Regions from separate parts of the Pseudomonas sp. TH08 genome, predicted to be linked through region 3. Evidence: predicted binding sites of a transcription regulator. Region 3 holds the regulator's gene; each other region holds the start of a gene.

Region 1 (4,201 bases), on a different contig from region 3:
CAGTCCGAGCAACAGGGTGGTGCGCGCGAATTGCTCGTCGTAGACCTTGCGCAGCTCGGCCGTGGTCAACCATTCGGGGAACAAAAAGCAGAACACCGCCAGCAGGCTCAACAGCCCGAGCGTGGCCGAGATATAGCCACTGACCCGACCCTCGCCGAATATGAAGGGGGCGTTGCCGTGCCGCTGAAAATAGGCTTTGAGTCTTTCCATAACTGATCTTCCGTGATTGCGAATACTGCGACTGGTCAATGCGACGCAGGCAGGCACAAAAAAGCCACGGTAACCGTGGCTTTTTATGGGTCACTGTTTCGGCGCGGGGGCCGGTGCAGTAGCCGGTGGCGCTGTCGGCGTGGGCGCCGCACCTCCCGGCCCGGCCGGTTTGGGTGCAGCGTCGTCGAACAGATTCAACCGTTCGCGCAACTCATGCGCCGGCACCGGTTGCTGATCCGCCGGCAAGGCGTTCGGATCGACCGGCGTCGCCGGAGCGGCACCGTCCTGACCCTGATCAGCCGGTTTGGCCGGATCTGCACCTTGCGAACCTTCGATCGCTGCCTGAGCCTTTTTGGTCAGCACGACGATGTCGATACGGCGGTTGACCGGGTTGAACGGGTTTTCCTTGTCGAACAGCGCCGACGAGGCGTAACCGACGACCCGCGCCACTTGCGCATCCGGATAGCTACCGGCGACCAAGGCACGGCGAGCGGCGTTGGCACGGTTGGCCGACAGCTCCCAGTTGCCGAAATCGCCCGTGCCGGTGTACGGCTTGGCGTCAGTGTGGCCACTGATGCTGATCTTGTTCGGCACCGCTTTGATGGTGTCGGCCATGGCCAGCAGGATGTCTTCGAAATACGGTTTCAGACGCGCAGAACCCGAGTCGAACATCGGCCGGTTCTCGGCGTCCATGATCTGGATGCGCAAGCCGTTCGGCGTGATCTCGAAGAGGATCTGGTCCTTGAATTTCTGCAGTTGCGGGTTCTCGTCGACCTTGTTCTGCAGTTCTTGCAGAAGCAGTTCCAGACGTTCTTTCTCGACCTGCTCGGCCATGCCTTCGACCTGCTCGGTGTCGACCGTGACCTTGTCCGGTTGCGGCTGGGATTTCACCTCGGGGTTGAGGGTGTTTTCCGGCGCCAGCGTCGGCGTACCGCCGAGATCAATGATGTACGGCGTGCCGCTTTCGGAGAAGCCGACCGGGTCTTTGAAGTAACCGGCGATGGCGATCTTCTGTTCCGGTGTTGCGGTGGACAGCAGCCACAACACCAGGAAGAACGCCATCATCGCCGTGGCGAAGTCGGCGAAGGCGATTTTCCACGCCCCGCCGTGATGCCCGCCGGCTATGCGCTTGACGCGCTTGATGATAATCGGCTGATTATTTTCCATGGCTTAACGACCGCGAACGGCTTGTTCCAGCTCGGCAAAGCTTGGACGGTGGGCCGGGTACAGAACCTTGCGACCGAACTCCACCGCCAGCGATGGCGGCATGCCGGAGGCCGAAGCCACCAGAGAGGCCTTGATGGCTTCGTAAACGTTCAGCTCTTCCTTGGCATCGTGAGCCAGGGAATGCGCCAACGGGCCGAAGAAACCGTACGCCGCGAGAATACCGAAGAAGGTACCTACAAGTGCCGCACCTACGTGCAGACCGATGGACTTCTGATCGCCTTCACCCAGCGAGGCCATGGTCACCACGATACCGAGTACCGCCGCGACGATACCGAAACCCGGCATGGCGTCGGCGATGCCGTTCACTGCGTGGGACGGATGCTCGAGGTCTTCTTTGAGGCTGTAGAGCTCCATGTCGAACAGGCCTTCCAGCTCGTGCGGAGCCATGTTGCCGGAGGACATGATGCGCAGGTAGTCGCAGATGAACGCGGTCATGCGCTCGTCTTTAAGAACTGCCGGGTACTTGGCGAAGATCGGGCTCGCGGCGGCGTCTTCAATGTCGCCTTCGATGGCCATCATGCCTTCGCGGCGGCTCTTGTTGAGGATCTCGTAGATCAGCCCGAGCACTTCCAGATAGAACGTGTGGCTGAAACGCGAACTGAACATGCTCAGGGATTTCTTGAGCACGTGCATCGTCATGTAGCCGGGGTTGGCCTGGAGGAATGCACCCAGTGCCGCACCACCGATGATCATCACCTCGAAAGGCTGGATCAGGGCGGCAATCTTGCCGTGGGAGAGCACGTATCCGCCGAGCACGCTCGCGAATACGACGATGATGCCGATAATTTTAGCCATAGGTAGGAAAGTACTTACTGAGTCGGGTTCAAGGTCATATTCGGAAGTTAAAAAATCTCTTCTTCTACTTATCGGCAAAACTGCGCCAGACTATAGCCAGTTCAGGCGAAAAGCCAATTTAGCCCATGCCGGGCGCGTCTACAGTCAGTGAAGATCTCGTCCAGACATGGCTAATGAAACGAACGTCCCACACGTAAAACCGACCACACTCGATGGCTGGGTCAAGTTGTTCGATGGCGTCCGACTGCCCGTACCGCAAGAGGCTCACGATAAAGTTTGCCGGGCAATTCGTGACAATCGCAGCTCGATCCGCGACATCGCTGACTTGATGCAGGACAGCCCGGCGCTGGCCTTGAGCATCATCCGTGAGGCCAATCGTCACACCCAGGGCAACATGGGCACGCCGGCGGAAAACCTCGAAGTCGCGATCAACCGCCTCGGCCTCGCCCGCACCGAAGAATTGCTCGCGCGCCTGCCGGCCCAACCGCAGATGCAAATCCCCAAAGCCCTGCGCCAACTGCAAATGATCAGCCAGCACGCCACTCAACAGGCCAACGGTTTTTTTGCCAGCCGCCTCGCGCGGCTGTGGCAGGACATTCATTGGGGCAGCCTGCTGTTTCTCTCGCCGCTGTGGCCGCTGGCGCTGACCTATCCACAGCTGCTTGAAGAGTGGGAGCTGCGGGTTATCCACAAGGGCGAATCGGCGCGGACCGTCGAGAAGCAATTGTTTGGTGTACGTCTGCTGAGAATCGCCGATGCATTGGTGCAGGTCTGGCATCTGCCGATCTGGGTGCAGCAAGGCTATAAATTGCTCCTCAGCGAGCAGCGCGAATTGGTCAAAGTGCTGCGCATCGCCCGCGACAGCGAACATCCGCTGCGCCAGCAAAACCGTCTCGACGATGATCCGACCCTGCGCCGCTGGCTCAATCAACCGGCCAACACCGTGTTGCTGGCCAACGGTCTGGCGCTGTCGGCACAACAAGCGTGGGACAGTCCGCACAGCGAGCGTTGGCAGTACCTGACCAGCCTTTATCTACAGATTTCCATGGATGAGGTGCAGCAACAGTTGCACCAGCAAGCCGCCAACAGTGCGCGTCAGCATGCGATGCCCGACTTGTGGCACCCGGCCGTTTCATTGTTGTGGCCGTGGGGCACCCTTCGTTTGCCGGCAGGCATGTTGCCGGCGGCGGCACCGAACGCTGAAGATCTGACCCAGTGGCGCCGGCAATGCGCCGAATTGCTGGCCGAGCCGAGCCGTTTCACCAACGCGATGAGCCTGACCGTCGCCGCCCGCGATGCGCTGGTCGCCAGCGGCATGCGCCGGGTGATGATCCTGATGGCCGATCGCACCCAGTCCAATTTGCGCGTGCATCAAACCGTCGGCCTGCCGAAAGACGCTGCGGCGCTGAATTTTGTGGTCAGCCAGAGCAAAGTCCTGCAACGGCTGCTCGCGCAGCAGGCGCAGGTACGGATCAACCCCGAGAACAACGCGCAATTCTCCGCACTGCTGCCACCGAGCCTGCGCACGCTGTTCCGTGGCGAACACTTGTTCCTGCGTTCACTGGTCAACAATGGCCGGGTGATCATGATTGTGGTCGCCGATCAGGGCGGCGGGCCGTTTGCCGATATCACCGTGCAAGCCTTCGGCAAAACTGCGCAGTGCATCGAAAAAGCCCTGCACAGCTTTAGCAGCCGTGGCCGATGAGGCTGCGCTACAATCCCCCCCTTTGTGCTCTGGAGACCTCACATGTCTGACTTCTCTGGCTTGCCGCTCGTCATCGAGCCGAGCGACCTGCTCCCGCGTCTCGAGTCACCTGAACTGATTCTGGTGGACCTGACCAGCGCCGCCCGCTACACCGAGGGCCATCTGCCCGGTGCGCGGTTCGTCGATCCGAAACGCACCCAGCTCGGCCAGCCGCCGGCACCGGGACTGCTGCCAGCGAAAGCGGATCTGCAAGCGTTGTTCGGT
Region 2 (4,201 bases), on a different contig from region 3:
CAGCGACATCGCGGTGGTGACCGGTTACAAGCGCGAGCTGCTGGCAGAGCGTGGTCTGAGCGAGTTTCACAACCCGCGCTGGGCCGAGACCAATATGGTTTCGTCACTGGCCTGCGCCGAGTCCTGGCTTCAGGGTCAGCCGTGCATCGTCAGCTATTCGGATATTTTCTACAGCCCTGTGGCCGTGCAGTCGTTGATCAACAGCGACGCGGCGTTGGCCGTAACCTACGACCCCAACTGGTTGCAGCTGTGGACCGAGCGTTTCGGCGACCCATTGCTGGATGCCGAAACCTTTCGCCTGGCCGCCACGCACACGCTGGCGGAAATCGGCAACAAGCCACAATCGGTGGATGACGTTCAGGGTCAGTACATGGGGCTTTTGCGCTTCACTCCCGAAGGCTGGGCGGAAGTCGTGCGACTGCGTGCCGAACTGTCGCCGCAGCAACGCGACAGCATGCACATGACCAACACTCTGCAACGCGTCATCGATGCCGGTCGGGTGCCAATTGAAGCTGTCGCCTACACCGGCGAATGGGGAGAGGTCGACTCCAGTGAGGACCTCTCGGTGTATCAATAAGGCACCGGCGCCTTAACGGAACCGGTCAACCTCCTGACGCAGTTCGGCCGCCAGACCTTCCAGTTCCTTGGCGGTCACGGCCAGGTTGGAAACCACTTCACGCTGCTCGCTGTTGGCCAACGCAATGCTCTGCAAATTACTGCTCAGCAACGTCGCGGTGCTGCTCTGCTCCTGAGTCGCCGTGGTAATCGCCGCAAACTGCTGCCCCGCCGAACGGCTCTGCTCATCAATGCGCGCCAGCGCCGACGCAACATTAGCGTTACGCGACAAGCCTTCCTGCATCAGCACATTGCCCTGCTCCATGGTGCTGATCGCGTTGCCGGTCTCCTGCTGGATGCTGTGGATCATGCTGGAAATTTCATCGGTCGCCTGACGAGTACGCGAAGCCAGACTGCGCACTTCATCCGCCACCACGGCAAAGCCGCGACCTTGCTCACCGGCACGCGCGGCTTCAATCGCAGCGTTAAGCGCGAGCAGGTTGGTCTGTTCGGCAATCGAGGTAATCACGCCAACGATGCCGCCGATTTCCTGAGAACGCTGGCCAAGGGTGTTGATCACCGTGGCGGTGCTGTTCAGGGCGCCAGCAATTTGCTCCAGCGACGACGAAGCTTCTTCCATCGAGCTGCGACCAATTTGTGTTTGCTGAGCATTTTCCTGGGCCAGACGCTGGGTGGCGCCCATGTTGTCGGCAATGTTCAGCGAGGTGGCGCTGAACTCTTCAACCGCACCGGCCATGCTGGTGATTTCGCCAGACTGCTGCTCCATGCCTTCGTACGCGCCGCCGGACAGGCCAGACAAGGCTTGTGCGCGGCTGTTGACCTCTTCCGAAGAGCGGCGGATGTGCTCGACCATGGTCGACAACGCTTGGCTCATCTGGTTGAACGCGCGGGACAGTTGCCCGATCTCGTCATTGCTCGACACGTTCAGGCGCACGCTCAGATCACCGGCGCCCAAGGCTTCGGCCTGACGTACCAGATCGCTCAGCGGCGCGAGTTTGCTGCGCAGCAGCCACACCACCGAACCCACCGCCAACAACATCGCCAACAGGCTGCCAATGGCCAGTTGCGTACCGACGCTCCAGGTCACGGCACGAATTTCCGACTTCGGCATGCTCGCCACGACCGACCACGGCCCGCCATCGAACGGCACGGCGATGCTGTAGAAGTCCTCCGACTTGTCGCTCCAGAACTCGCCTTTGCCCGGCGTCTTCACCAGACCATTGATCACCGGTACGGCTTGATCCAGCGCCTGCACGCCCGCTGGCGGAACCAGCCATTTGTTCTGCTCATCCAGCAACGCCAGCGAACCGCTCTGACCGATGCGGAAACGCTTGAGGTTGTCGAACTGAATGTTCTGCGCGTCGGTGTAATCGAAACCGACGAACAGCACCGCAATCACCTTGCCGCTGCCGTCGCGCACTGGCGTGTACTGAGTCATGTAAGAGCGATCAAACAACAAGGCGCGGCCGACATAACCCTGCCCCGCCATCAACTTCGCGTAAGCCGGGTGCGCGTGATCAAGCAAGGTGCCGATGGCGCGGGTGCCGTCTTGTTTGGTCAGGGAGGTGCTGACCCGCACAAAGTCTTCGCCGCTGCGCACGAACAGCGTGGCGACGCCCGCCGTCATCTGCTTGAACTCGTCGACTTCCTTGAAGTTGTTGTTCAACACTTCGCTGCCCAAGTGCAGGCCCGGGGTCTGGGTTCCAGCCACCGTCACTGGCTCATCGGGATGAATGCTCAGACCGGCGCTGAAGCGCTTCTCGAACAACCCGCTCAGGCGCTGGGTGCTTTCACGCAGCGTGCCGTGGAAAGTGCTCAGTTGGTCGGCCAGCAGACGTGCTTCGCTGGCCAGATGCTCTTCACGGGTGGCGAGGTTGGCGGTATCCAGCGAACGCAAGGCGAACACCGTACTGCCGCTGATGACAATCGCCAGTATCACGGCGAGCGCGAGGCCCAGCTGCGAGGCGATCCGAGCGCGAGGTTGAGACATGGACAGCTCCTGGCCGAACTTTTCGATCCTCCTTGATCGCAGCTCGGATAATTTTCTAATAGTGGGGGTGGCTCGTGGATACCGGCACGACGGTTCCACTTGCTCGTAGTCGGCGGAAAACCCGAATACTTGAGCACTCAGCAGGGTTATGGCAGAAGGCCGGCATTGTGGCGGCTCGAACGTTTCAGCTCAAGCGTTTGACTGCCGGCAGCTCCATGGCGCGGACTTCGCCCTGGAGAAAGTCGCTAAGGCGGCGCAAACGTTCACCTCCCGGACGGGTTTTTGGCCACACCAGGTAATAATTCAATCCACTGGCGACCACCGTCGGCCACGGCAGGCTCAATCTTCCTTGAGCGACATCTTCGGCCACCATCAGCAGATCGCCCATCGACACGCCGTAACCGCGAGCTGCCGCGATCATCCCCAATTCCAACGTATCGAACACCTGACCGCCCTTGAGCGAGACCTGATCGGACAACCCCATGTGCTCCAGCCAGCTGCGCCAATCGCGGCGATCCGGGGTCGGGTGCAACAATTCGGCGCTGGCCAGTCGCGCAACATCCCACGGTTGATCATTCAGCAGGTTCGGCGCGCCCACCGGGATCAGCTCTTCGGGAAAAAGCAGGCTGCCCTCCCAGTCCGGCGGAAAATGGCCGTCACTCAACAGCACGGCACAATCGAAAGGCTCATCGTTGAAGTCCACCGAATCCACGTCCATCCAGGCACTGGTCAGTTGTACTTCGTTGCCCGGCTGCAAATGACGGAAGCGACTAAGGCGCGCCAGCAGCCAGCGCATGGTCAGGGTCGATGGCGCTTTCATGCGCAGGATGTCGTCTTCAGCACGCAAAGTGTTGCAAGCGCGTTCAAGGGCGGTGAAGCCTTCGCGGATACCGGGCAGCAGCAGGCGCGCCGCTTCGGTCAGTTGCAAGTTGCGTCCACTGCGATGAAACAGCCGACAGGCAAAGTGATCCTCAAGCGTACGAATGTGCCGACTGACTGCACTCTGGGTGATCGACAGTTCTTCGGCGGCACGGGTGAACGAGCTGTGCCGCGCCGCGGCTTCAAATGCGCGCAGGGCATACAACGGAGGAAGTCGACGGGACATGCACAAAGCTCCTGTAGCGGGATGCGGCCAACTTAGCAGAATCCGTTCAGGATGAGTTTTAATCATGCCACCCATCCTTTTTATCCCTTTGTGCAAAGCCTTCCGAGCGCCGAGAATCGACGGTCTCCTGTTCCCTCTGAAAATTGAGTGGTGATGACCATGCAGCATCCTGTGCGTACCGAACTCTGGGCCATCCTGCGGCTGTCGGGGCCGTTGATCGCCTCGCAGTTAGCGCACATGTTGATGGTGCTGACCGACACCCTGATGATGGCGCGCATCAGCCCCGAAGCGCTGGCCGGCGGTGGGCTGGGGGCTGCGAGCTATTCGTTCGTATCGATTTTCTGCATCGGCGTGATCGCGGCCGTCGGCACCTTGGTGGCGATCCGCAAGGGCGCCGGCGACATCATCGGCGCGGCGCGGCTGACCCAGGCCGGGTTGTGGCTGGCGTGGCTGATGGCGCTGGGCGCCGGATTGCTGCTGTGGAATCTGAAACCCGTATTGCTGCTGTTCGGCCAGACTGAAACCAATGT
Region 3 (4,201 bases):
TGCCGCCATCATTGGCAATCGCCGCATTGCCGGCGGTGTCGAGTTGACGGCGGCACTGGATTACAAATTGTCGGCGCTCGCGCCACGGGTTCCGAACATGGAACTCGAAGACGAACTGCGCAAGACGCAGTCGCGCATCGTTACCGCCCAGGCCGAGTTGAGCCTGCGCGGCGAAGCCGACGGCAATAGCAATCGCCAGATCTTTGCCGGGCTGCCGTTGACCGCTGGCCTGCCGCTGACCGCTGCCGAACCGTTGAGCGAACCGACCTACGCCGCCCCGGCGCGTCCAGCTCCGGCGCCTGCGCAGTCCTCCGGCGGCGTGGATCCACGTGCACTGGATTCGATGCGTTTTGAATTGAACAGCCTGCGCGAGCTGATGGAAGTTCAGCTCGGCACCCTGGCCTGGAATCAGCTGCAAGGCAGCCGTCCGGCGCAAGCCAATCTGTATCGCCGTCTGCAACGCATCGGTCTGTCCGGGCCGTTGTCGCGCGACTTGCTGTCGATGATTACCGATATCGAAGAACCCCGTCAGGCCTGGCGCATGCTGCTCGCGCACCTGGCGCGGATGATTGCCGTACCGGAAGTCGAGCCGCTGGAAGAGGGCGGTGTGATTGCCATGGTCGGCCCTGCCGGCATGGGCAAGACCACCACGCTGGCCAAGCTCGCGGCACGTTACGTGCTCAAGTACGGCGCGCAGAATGTCGCGCTGGTGAGCATGGACAGCTTCCGCATCGGCGCGCAGGAACAACTCAAGACTCTGGGCCGCATCCTCAATGTGCCGGTGACCCATGTCGATCCGGGCCAGTCGCTGGTGCAAGCGCTGGATCCACTGCTGCGCAAGCGCGTGGTGCTGATCGATACCGCCGGCCTGCAAGCCAGCGATCCGGCCCTGCGCATGCAGCTCGAAAGTCTGGCCGGACGTGGCATCCGTGCAAAAAATTATCTCGTGCTGGCAACCACCAGCCAGAAACAGGTTCTAACCGCCGCTTATCACAGTTACAAGCGTTGCGGGCTCGCCGGGTGCATCCTGACTAAACTGGATGAAACGGCCAGCCTTGGCGAAGTGTTGAGCCTGGCGATCAGTCATGAATTGCCGGTCGCGTACCTGACCGATGGCCCACGGATTCCGGATGATCTGCATCTGCCGCGCCGTCATCAATTGGTCAGCCGCGCCGTCAGCGTGCAAATGCAGGAAGAACCCAGCGAAGAAGCCATGGCTGACATGTTCGCTGATATCTATCACAGCCCGACCAAGCAGGTAGGCTGAGGTATTCATGAACAGTTTTTGTACCTACATCGATGGTCTGCCATGCATTGTTCAGGTTGTGAACGCGCAGCCAGTAATGTGGCCTCCGTCTATGCAAGACAAGGTAAAGAAATAACATGGGCAGCATGCATCCCGTACAGGTGATCGCGGTGACCGGCGGCAAAGGTGGCGTCGGCAAGACTAACGTGTCAGTGAACTTGTCCCTGGCGCTGGCAGAGCTTGGCCGTCGGGTCATGTTGCTGGACGCCGACCTGGGACTGGCGAACGTCGACGTTCTGCTGGGGTTAACCCCTAAACGCACGCTGGCCGACGTCATTGAAGGCCGCTGCGAACTGCGCGACGTCCTGTTGCAGGGGCCCGGCGGGATTCGCATTGTGCCGGCTGCCTCCGGCACCCAGAGCATGGTGCACCTGAGCCCTGCGCAACACGCTGGCCTGATTCAGGCGTTCAGCGACATCGGCGACAATCTCGACGTGCTGGTGATCGACACCGCTGCGGGTATTGGTGACTCGGTAGTCAGTTTTGTCCGCGCCGCCCAGGAAGTGTTGCTGGTGGTGTGCGATGAGCCGACTTCGATCACCGACGCCTACGCGCTGATCAAATTGCTCAACCGCGATTACGGCATGAACCGCTTCCGCGTTCTCGCCAACATGGCGCAGAGCCCGCAAGAAGGTCGCAACCTGTTCGCCAAGTTGACCAAGGTCACGGATCGCTTCCTCGACGTCGCTCTACAATACGTCGGCGCCGTGCCTTACGACGAAAGCGTGCGCAAGGCAGTGCAGAAGCAGCGCGCGGTGTATGAAGCCTTCCCGCGTTCCAAGTGCGCGCTGGCGTTCAAGGCGATTGCGCAAAAGGTCGACACCTGGCCGCTGCCCGCCAACCCGCGCGGCCATCTCGAGTTTTTCGTCGAGCGTCTCGTGCAGCAAACGGCAGGGCCCGTGCTATGACCGCTAGCGGTATGAATTACTACAAAAAGTCGGCACGTGACGCTCAGTACGAGCTGATCGAGCGTTACGCGCCGCTGGTCAAACGCATTGCCTATCACTTGCTGGCACGGTTGCCGGCGAGTGTGCAGGTCGAAGACCTGATCCAGGCCGGGATGATCGGCCTGCTCGAAGTCTCGACCAAATATGACGCCAGCAAAGGCGCCAGTTTCGAAACGTACGCGGGCATTCGAATCCGCGGCGCGATGCTCGACGAAGTGCGCAAAGGGGACTGGGCGCCACGCTCGGTTCACCGCAATACCCGTATGGTCAGTGACGCGATTCGTGCAATTGAAGCTAAAACCGGCCGTGATGCTAAAGATCACGAGGTTGCGGCCGAACTCCAATTGAGTCTCGACGATTACTACGGGATTTTGAATGACACCTTGGGCAGCCGCCTCTTCAGTTTCGACGACCTGTTGCAGGACGGCGAACACGAAGGGCTGCACGAGGATGGCGCGAGTGCTCATCTTGAGCCGTCACGCGATCTGGAAGATGAACGCTTCCAGGCGGCGCTGGCGGACGCGATTGCCAATTTGCCGGAGCGTGAGCGACTGGTGTTGGCGCTGTACTACGACGAAGAGCTGAACCTCAAGGAGATCGGTGAAGTCCTTGGCGTCAGTGAATCGCGGGTCAGCCAGTTACACAGCCAGTGCGCGGCCCGCTTGCGGGGGCGTTTGGGGGAGTGGCGAGCGCGCTGAAGGCAGTGTGGGGACACTGCGAACGAGGCTGGTGCGGTGATGAACGGCACCGGTCTTGCTCTGTTGTGCTCCAGACAGTCTTCGAGTGCTGCGCCGATTGATTGAAGTGGCGCGTCCAGGTGCTGGGCGCGTTTAAGACTGCTTGGAGGTCGAATTGAACAAAGACATGAAAATCCTCATCGTTGATGACTTCTCAACGATGCGGCGGATCATCAAGAACCTGCTGCGGGATCTTGGGTTCACCAATACCGTCGAGGCCGACGATGGCACTACCGCCATTCCGGTGCTCAACAGCGGAAGCATCGACTTTCTGGTAACAGACTGGAACATGCCGGGCATGACCGGTATCGACCTGCTGCGCCACGTGCGTGCCGATGAAAAACTCAAGCATCTGCCCGTACTGATGGTGACCGCTGAAGCCAAGCGCGAGCAGATCATTGAAGCCGCTCAGGCCGGTGTAAACGGCTACGTCGTCAAACCTTTCACGGCTCAGGCGTTGAAAGACAAAATCGAGAAGATTTTCGAACGCATCGGCTGATGAACGCGCGGGGGAGCTATGGAGCATAACGAATCTTCACAGGGCGATTTCGAGTCGACCCTGAAAAAACACGCGGTCGAACTGGTCGAGAGCCTTGAAAAAGGCAGGTTCGGCGACGCTGTGCAACTGATCCATGAGCTCAATCAGACCCGTGACCGCGGCCTGTATCAGGAAGTCGGCAAGCTCACACGTGAACTGCACAGTGCGATCGTCAACTTCCAGATCGATCCGAACATGCCGCAGGCCGAGGAAGTGTCGCAAATCACCGACGCCACCGAACGCCTGGGCTATGTGGTCAAGCTGACAGAGGCCGCGGCCAACCGCACCATGGATCTGGTGGAAAGCGCCACGCCGGTGGTCAACAGTCTGGCTGATGAAGCCCAGACCTTGAGCGCCGATTGGGGTCGCTTCATGCGTCGCGAGGTCGGGGCTGAAGAGTTCCGCGAACTGGCGCGCCGGGTCGACGGTTTTCTGTCGCGCAGCAGCACGGACAACCGTGCGGTGTCGAGCAATCTCAACGACATCCTGCTGGCCCAGGATTACCAGGATCTGACCGGTCAGGTGATCAAGCGTGTGACCCAACTGGTCACCGAAGTCGAAAGTAATTTGCTCAAGCTTGTGCTCATGGCCAGTCAGGTGGACCGCTTTGCGGGCATCGAACATGACCGTGCGGCGATGCTTGCAGAAAAAGATCCACAAAAACATCTCTCGC
Region 4 (4,201 bases), on a different contig from region 3:
ATCAGGTGACTTTGCTCGACGTCGATGCATTTGCTGCCGCCAGCAGCCGTCTGACATTGGCCGCCAACGGTCTGGAAGCCGAAGTGCTGACCGGTGACGGCATCGACGCTGCGCCGATGGGTTTGAACGCGATTCTGAGCAATCCGCCGTTCCATGTCGGGGTGCACACCGATTATTTCGCCACCGAGAACTTGCTGCGAAAAGCAGCCAAACATCTGAAAAACGGCGGCGAACTGCGCTTGGTCGCGAACAGTTTCCTCAAGTATCAACCGCTGATCGAAGAGCATCTGGGTGTGTGTGCAATCAAGGCCGAGGGCAATGGTTTCCGCATTTACCGAGCCAAGCGCGGCTGAAAACTCTTTTCAAAAAGAGGCTTGCCGTATCGGTTTTGCGAAGGCAGAATCCGCTCCGTCCTAGGGGAGTAGTCTCCCACGAGCGCCAAGCTCGTCCGGCATACGTCAACATACTTGATCCTCAGATCATGGCGTATGCGACCCAAGCGTCCGCACCAGACGGATCGCAGGGTTTGACAAGACCTATGACACGCACACCTTACCCGGGGCGGGAAGGCTGTACGTGTCATAGCCGTGTCGACCCGCCCCTTAGGAAATCCTGATGCTGGACTCGTTACTCGTTCCCACCGCAATCGTTGCCTTGGCCGAAATCGGCGACAAGACGCAACTGCTCGCGCTGATTCTCGCCGCTCGCTTCCGCAAACCCTGGCCGATCATTGCCGGTATTGTCGCCGCGACCCTGGCCAACCACGCAGCAGCCGGTGCGGTAGGCGCCTGGTTCGGCAGCTTCTTCTCGAATGCGACGCTGCACTGGATCCTCGCCGCCAGCTTCACCGCCACCGCGTTGTGGACGCTGGTGCCGGACAAAATGGACGACGATGAAACCAGCACCGCGCGCAAGTTCGGGCCGTTCCTGACCACGCTGATTGCGTTCTTCCTCGCCGAAATGGGTGACAAGACGCAGGTCGCCACAGTGATGCTCGCGGCGCAATATCCGGATCTGTGGCTGGTGATTCTCGGCACCACGGCGGGCATGTTGATTGCCAACGTGCCGGTGGTATTGGCGGGTAATTTTGCTGCAGACAAATTGCCACTGACCTTGATCCGTCGCCTCGCGGCTTCGGCGTTCATGATTCTGGCAATTGTCGCGGTGTACAAGGCCATGCAGAGCAGTGGCTGGGTTTAACCCCCGTCTACTGAACTACCCAAAACCTGTGGTGAGGGGATTTATCCCCGATGGGGCGCGAAGCGCCCCCAAACCTGCTGCCTCAGAGTGTCAGACATAGCGCATTTGCAGATTTTGGGGCTGCTTCGCAGCCCATCGGGGATAAATCCCCTCGCCACAACAGCCCTCCCAACCTGAAGAATCGTTGTGTCCTTCGACTCTTAGGACTTCGGGGCTTTTTCGTACAGCGGCATGACCTTCGGAATCGCCGCCTGCAACGCAGAAGTGCGGCTACTGGAAGACGGGTGCGTACTGAGGAACTCCGGCGGAGCACCTTCACTGGCCTTGCTCATCTTTTCCCACAGCGTAATCGCCGCATTAGGGTTGTAGCCGGCGCGGGCGGCGAGTTCGAGACCGATCAGGTCAGCTTCATTTTCATTGGTACGACTGTTGGGCAAGGTCATGCCGTAGTTGGCCACGGTGTCGGCCAGCGCCAGACTGTCCTGCCCCAGACCGAGCAACGCACCCGCGCCCTGCTTGGCCATCTCGATACCGTAAGCCTTGGACATCGCTTCACGACCGTGTTCGCGTAAAGCGTGGGCAATTTCATGCCCCATCACTGCGGCCGCTTCATCGTCGGTCAGTTGCAGTTTGTCGAGCAGACCGGTGTAAACGATGATCTTGCCGCCAGGACCACAGTTGGCATTGAGCTCATCGCTCTTGATCAGATTGACTTCCCATTTCCATTGCGCGGAGTCCGGCCGGAATGTCGGCGCCTGGGCGATCAACCGATCGGCGATCACCTGAATACGTTTGGCATCGGCGCTGGTTTTGTCGAGCACGCCTTTGCCGGACGCTTCGCCAACGGTCTTCTGATACGACTGGGCATACATCTGGTCGACCTCTTGCGAGGACAGCATGCTGAACATGTACTGCTTGCGCTCGACACCGACGGCGCCGCCGCTGGTGGTGTTGACCGACTGACAACCGGCCAGCAACAGCGCTGCGCTCAGTGCACTTACAACCAATGTCTTGTTCATTCAAAAGCTCCCTGAAAACCTGCCGCGTATCCTAGGCGGGTAATTGTATCGACGCCAGATACAACGGACGTATTGCAGCGACTTTCAGACGCGTCCCACCGCTGCTGTCGTAAAAGATTCATACCGAGCGCCAGGCCCTCTGCAACTGCGTCGCACACTGATCCATTTGCGACATCGGCGTTCAATGGCAATTGTTCGCACTCATGGCCCAATGCTTGCTGCCGATACATCACCGCAGACGTCCTCTCGCGTGCGGAGCTCCCATGAAGTTCAAGTCGATCCAGTTTTCCGTTGCCGCCCTCGCCGGCGCCATCGTCCTTAGCGTGGTGGCCGCACTGGTGCTTTACGCGCTGTTTGCCGGCGCCCGCACGCAGGAGATGGTGCAGCAGCGCACTCAGGCGCAGTTCGAACAAGTCATCGAGCAGCGCCTGACATCGCTGGCACAAACCCAGGTCAGCCAGATCCAGCGCGAACTCGAGGCGCCGCTGCTGATTGCCGGCGGACTGGTGCGGGTCAACGCTCTGCTCGGTACGCCGGGCACCGATGGCCAGCCGCGCCTCAATGTCAGCCGCGAACAACTGATCAGCCTGATCAAAGAGAACGTCGAGAAGAATCCGAAGATTCTCGGCACCTACATCGGCTGGGAAAAAAACGCACTTGATCACAATGACGCCGCCTACGTCGGCACCAGCGTGGTCGGCATCGATGCCGCCAACGGGCGCTTTCTGCCGTGGTGGTTCCGCAATGACGACGGCACCTTGGGCCTGGACAAACTGGCGGATGTCGACGATCAAAAAGTGCTTTCCACGGGCGTGCGCGCCAGTGAGTACTACTTGTGTTCAAAAGAGAGCAAGAAAGCCTGCGTGATCGATCCGGCGCCGTACAAGGTCGGTGACAAGATCGTCATGCTCGCCTCGTTTATCGAACCGATCATGCTCAATGGCACGTTCCAGGGCATCGTCGGCGCCGACCTGTCGGTGAACTTCATTCAGGAAATGCTCCTAAGCGCGAACCAGAAACTCTACAGCGGCGCCGGGCAAATGGCCCTGATCGGCGGCAATGGCCGGATCGTTGCCTACACCAAAGACCCGAGCAAATTCGGCGAGAAAGTCAGCGACATTCTTGATGCCGAACAGACCGCCAATATGGCCAAATTACAGCGCGGCGAAGTCACCTATTCGGTCAATAAGGACAAGGGGCGCATCGAGTTGTACCTGCCGTTCGGCATCGGCCAGACTGATGCGCGCTGGACGCTGATGCTGCAACTGCCGCTCAACGCGGTGATGGCTGACCTGCAAAAGCTTCAGGGTGATCTCGATGCCCAACGCAAATCCGACACCTTCGGCATGGCCATGGTCGGCCTGCTCATCGCCGGCATCGGCCTGCTGGTGATCTGGCTGGTCGGTCACGGCATCGCCCGACCGCTGAAGCAAATGGTCGCCATGCTCAATGACATCGCTCAGGGTGAAGGTGATCTGACCCGACGCTTGAGCAGTGATCGCAGCGATGAATTGGGTTTGATCGCCAAGGGCTTCAACACTTTTCTGAGCAAGTTGCAGGCGATGATCACTCAGGTGGTGACGTCGGTGCAGAGCGTCAGCGATTCCTCGGAGCACACCGCCGACATCGCCATTCGCACCAACATCGGCATCCAGAAACAAATGGCCGAGATCGATCAGGTGGCCACCGCCGTGCAGGAGATGACTGCCACCGCACAAGATGTTGCGCGCAATGCCACGCAAGCTGCGCAAGCCGCCAGCCATGCGGATCAGGCGGCCAGTCAGGGCATGCAGATCGTCCGTGACACGTCGAACTCGATTGGCGTGCTGGCGGTGGAAATCGGCAAGGCCGTGGACGTAGTGCAAACGCTGGCCAAGGACAGCGAGAACATCAACGCGATCCTCACGGCGATTCGCGGGATTGCCGAGCAGACCAATCTGCTGGCGTTGAACGCAGCGATCGAAGCGGCACGCGCGGGTGAG

The links. The regulator FliA, encoded in region 3, starts transcription of late flagellar genes. The targets are predictions, from matches to a motif close to CTAAAGTTTNNNNNNNNNNNGCCGNTAA.
Region 1: motA (flagellar motor stator protein MotA) is a predicted target of FliA. The motif match lies at 2,301-2,328, and genes of this name have one in related genera.
Region 2: JFT91_RS04880 (methyl-accepting chemotaxis protein) is a predicted target of FliA. The motif match lies at 2,673-2,700, and genes of this name have one in related genera.
Region 4: JFT91_RS00495 (methyl-accepting chemotaxis protein) is a predicted target of FliA. The motif match lies at 2,420-2,447, and genes of this name have one in related genera.

The regions. Positions count from the first base shown of each region.
Region 1 is NZ_JAEKEE010000001.1:1,877,556-1,881,756, reverse strand. It holds gene JFT91_RS08665 (sterol desaturase family protein) at 1-210, opposite strand, end outside; gene motB (flagellar motor protein MotB) at 301-1,377, opposite strand; gene motA (flagellar motor stator protein MotA) at 1,381-2,232, opposite strand; gene JFT91_RS08650 (HDOD domain-containing protein) at 2,399-3,937, shown strand; gene rhdA (thiosulfate sulfurtransferase) at 3,980-4,201, shown strand, end outside.
Region 2 is NZ_JAEKEE010000001.1:1,016,914-1,021,114, forward strand. It holds gene JFT91_RS04875 (NTP transferase domain-containing protein) at 1-577, shown strand, start outside; gene JFT91_RS04880 (methyl-accepting chemotaxis protein) at 590-2,566, opposite strand; gene JFT91_RS04885 (LysR substrate-binding domain-containing protein) at 2,751-3,671, opposite strand; gene JFT91_RS04890 (NorM family multidrug efflux MATE transporter) at 3,831-4,201, shown strand, end outside.
Region 3 is NZ_JAEKEE010000006.1:224,514-228,714, reverse strand. It holds gene flhF (flagellar biosynthesis GTPase FlhF) at 1-1,267, shown strand, start outside; gene fleN (flagellar synthesis regulator FleN) at 1,384-2,214, shown strand; gene fliA (RNA polymerase sigma factor FliA) at 2,211-2,951, shown strand; gene JFT91_RS27370 (chemotaxis response regulator CheY) at 3,118-3,489, shown strand; gene JFT91_RS27365 (protein phosphatase CheZ) at 3,508-4,201, shown strand, end outside.
Region 4 is NZ_JAEKEE010000001.1:103,137-107,337, forward strand. It holds gene JFT91_RS00480 (methyltransferase) at 1-353, shown strand, start outside; yybP-ykoY riboswitch at 404-528, shown strand; gene JFT91_RS00485 (TMEM165/GDT1 family protein) at 616-1,200, shown strand; gene JFT91_RS00490 (M48 family metallopeptidase) at 1,401-2,219, opposite strand; gene JFT91_RS00495 (methyl-accepting chemotaxis protein) at 2,483-4,201, shown strand, end outside.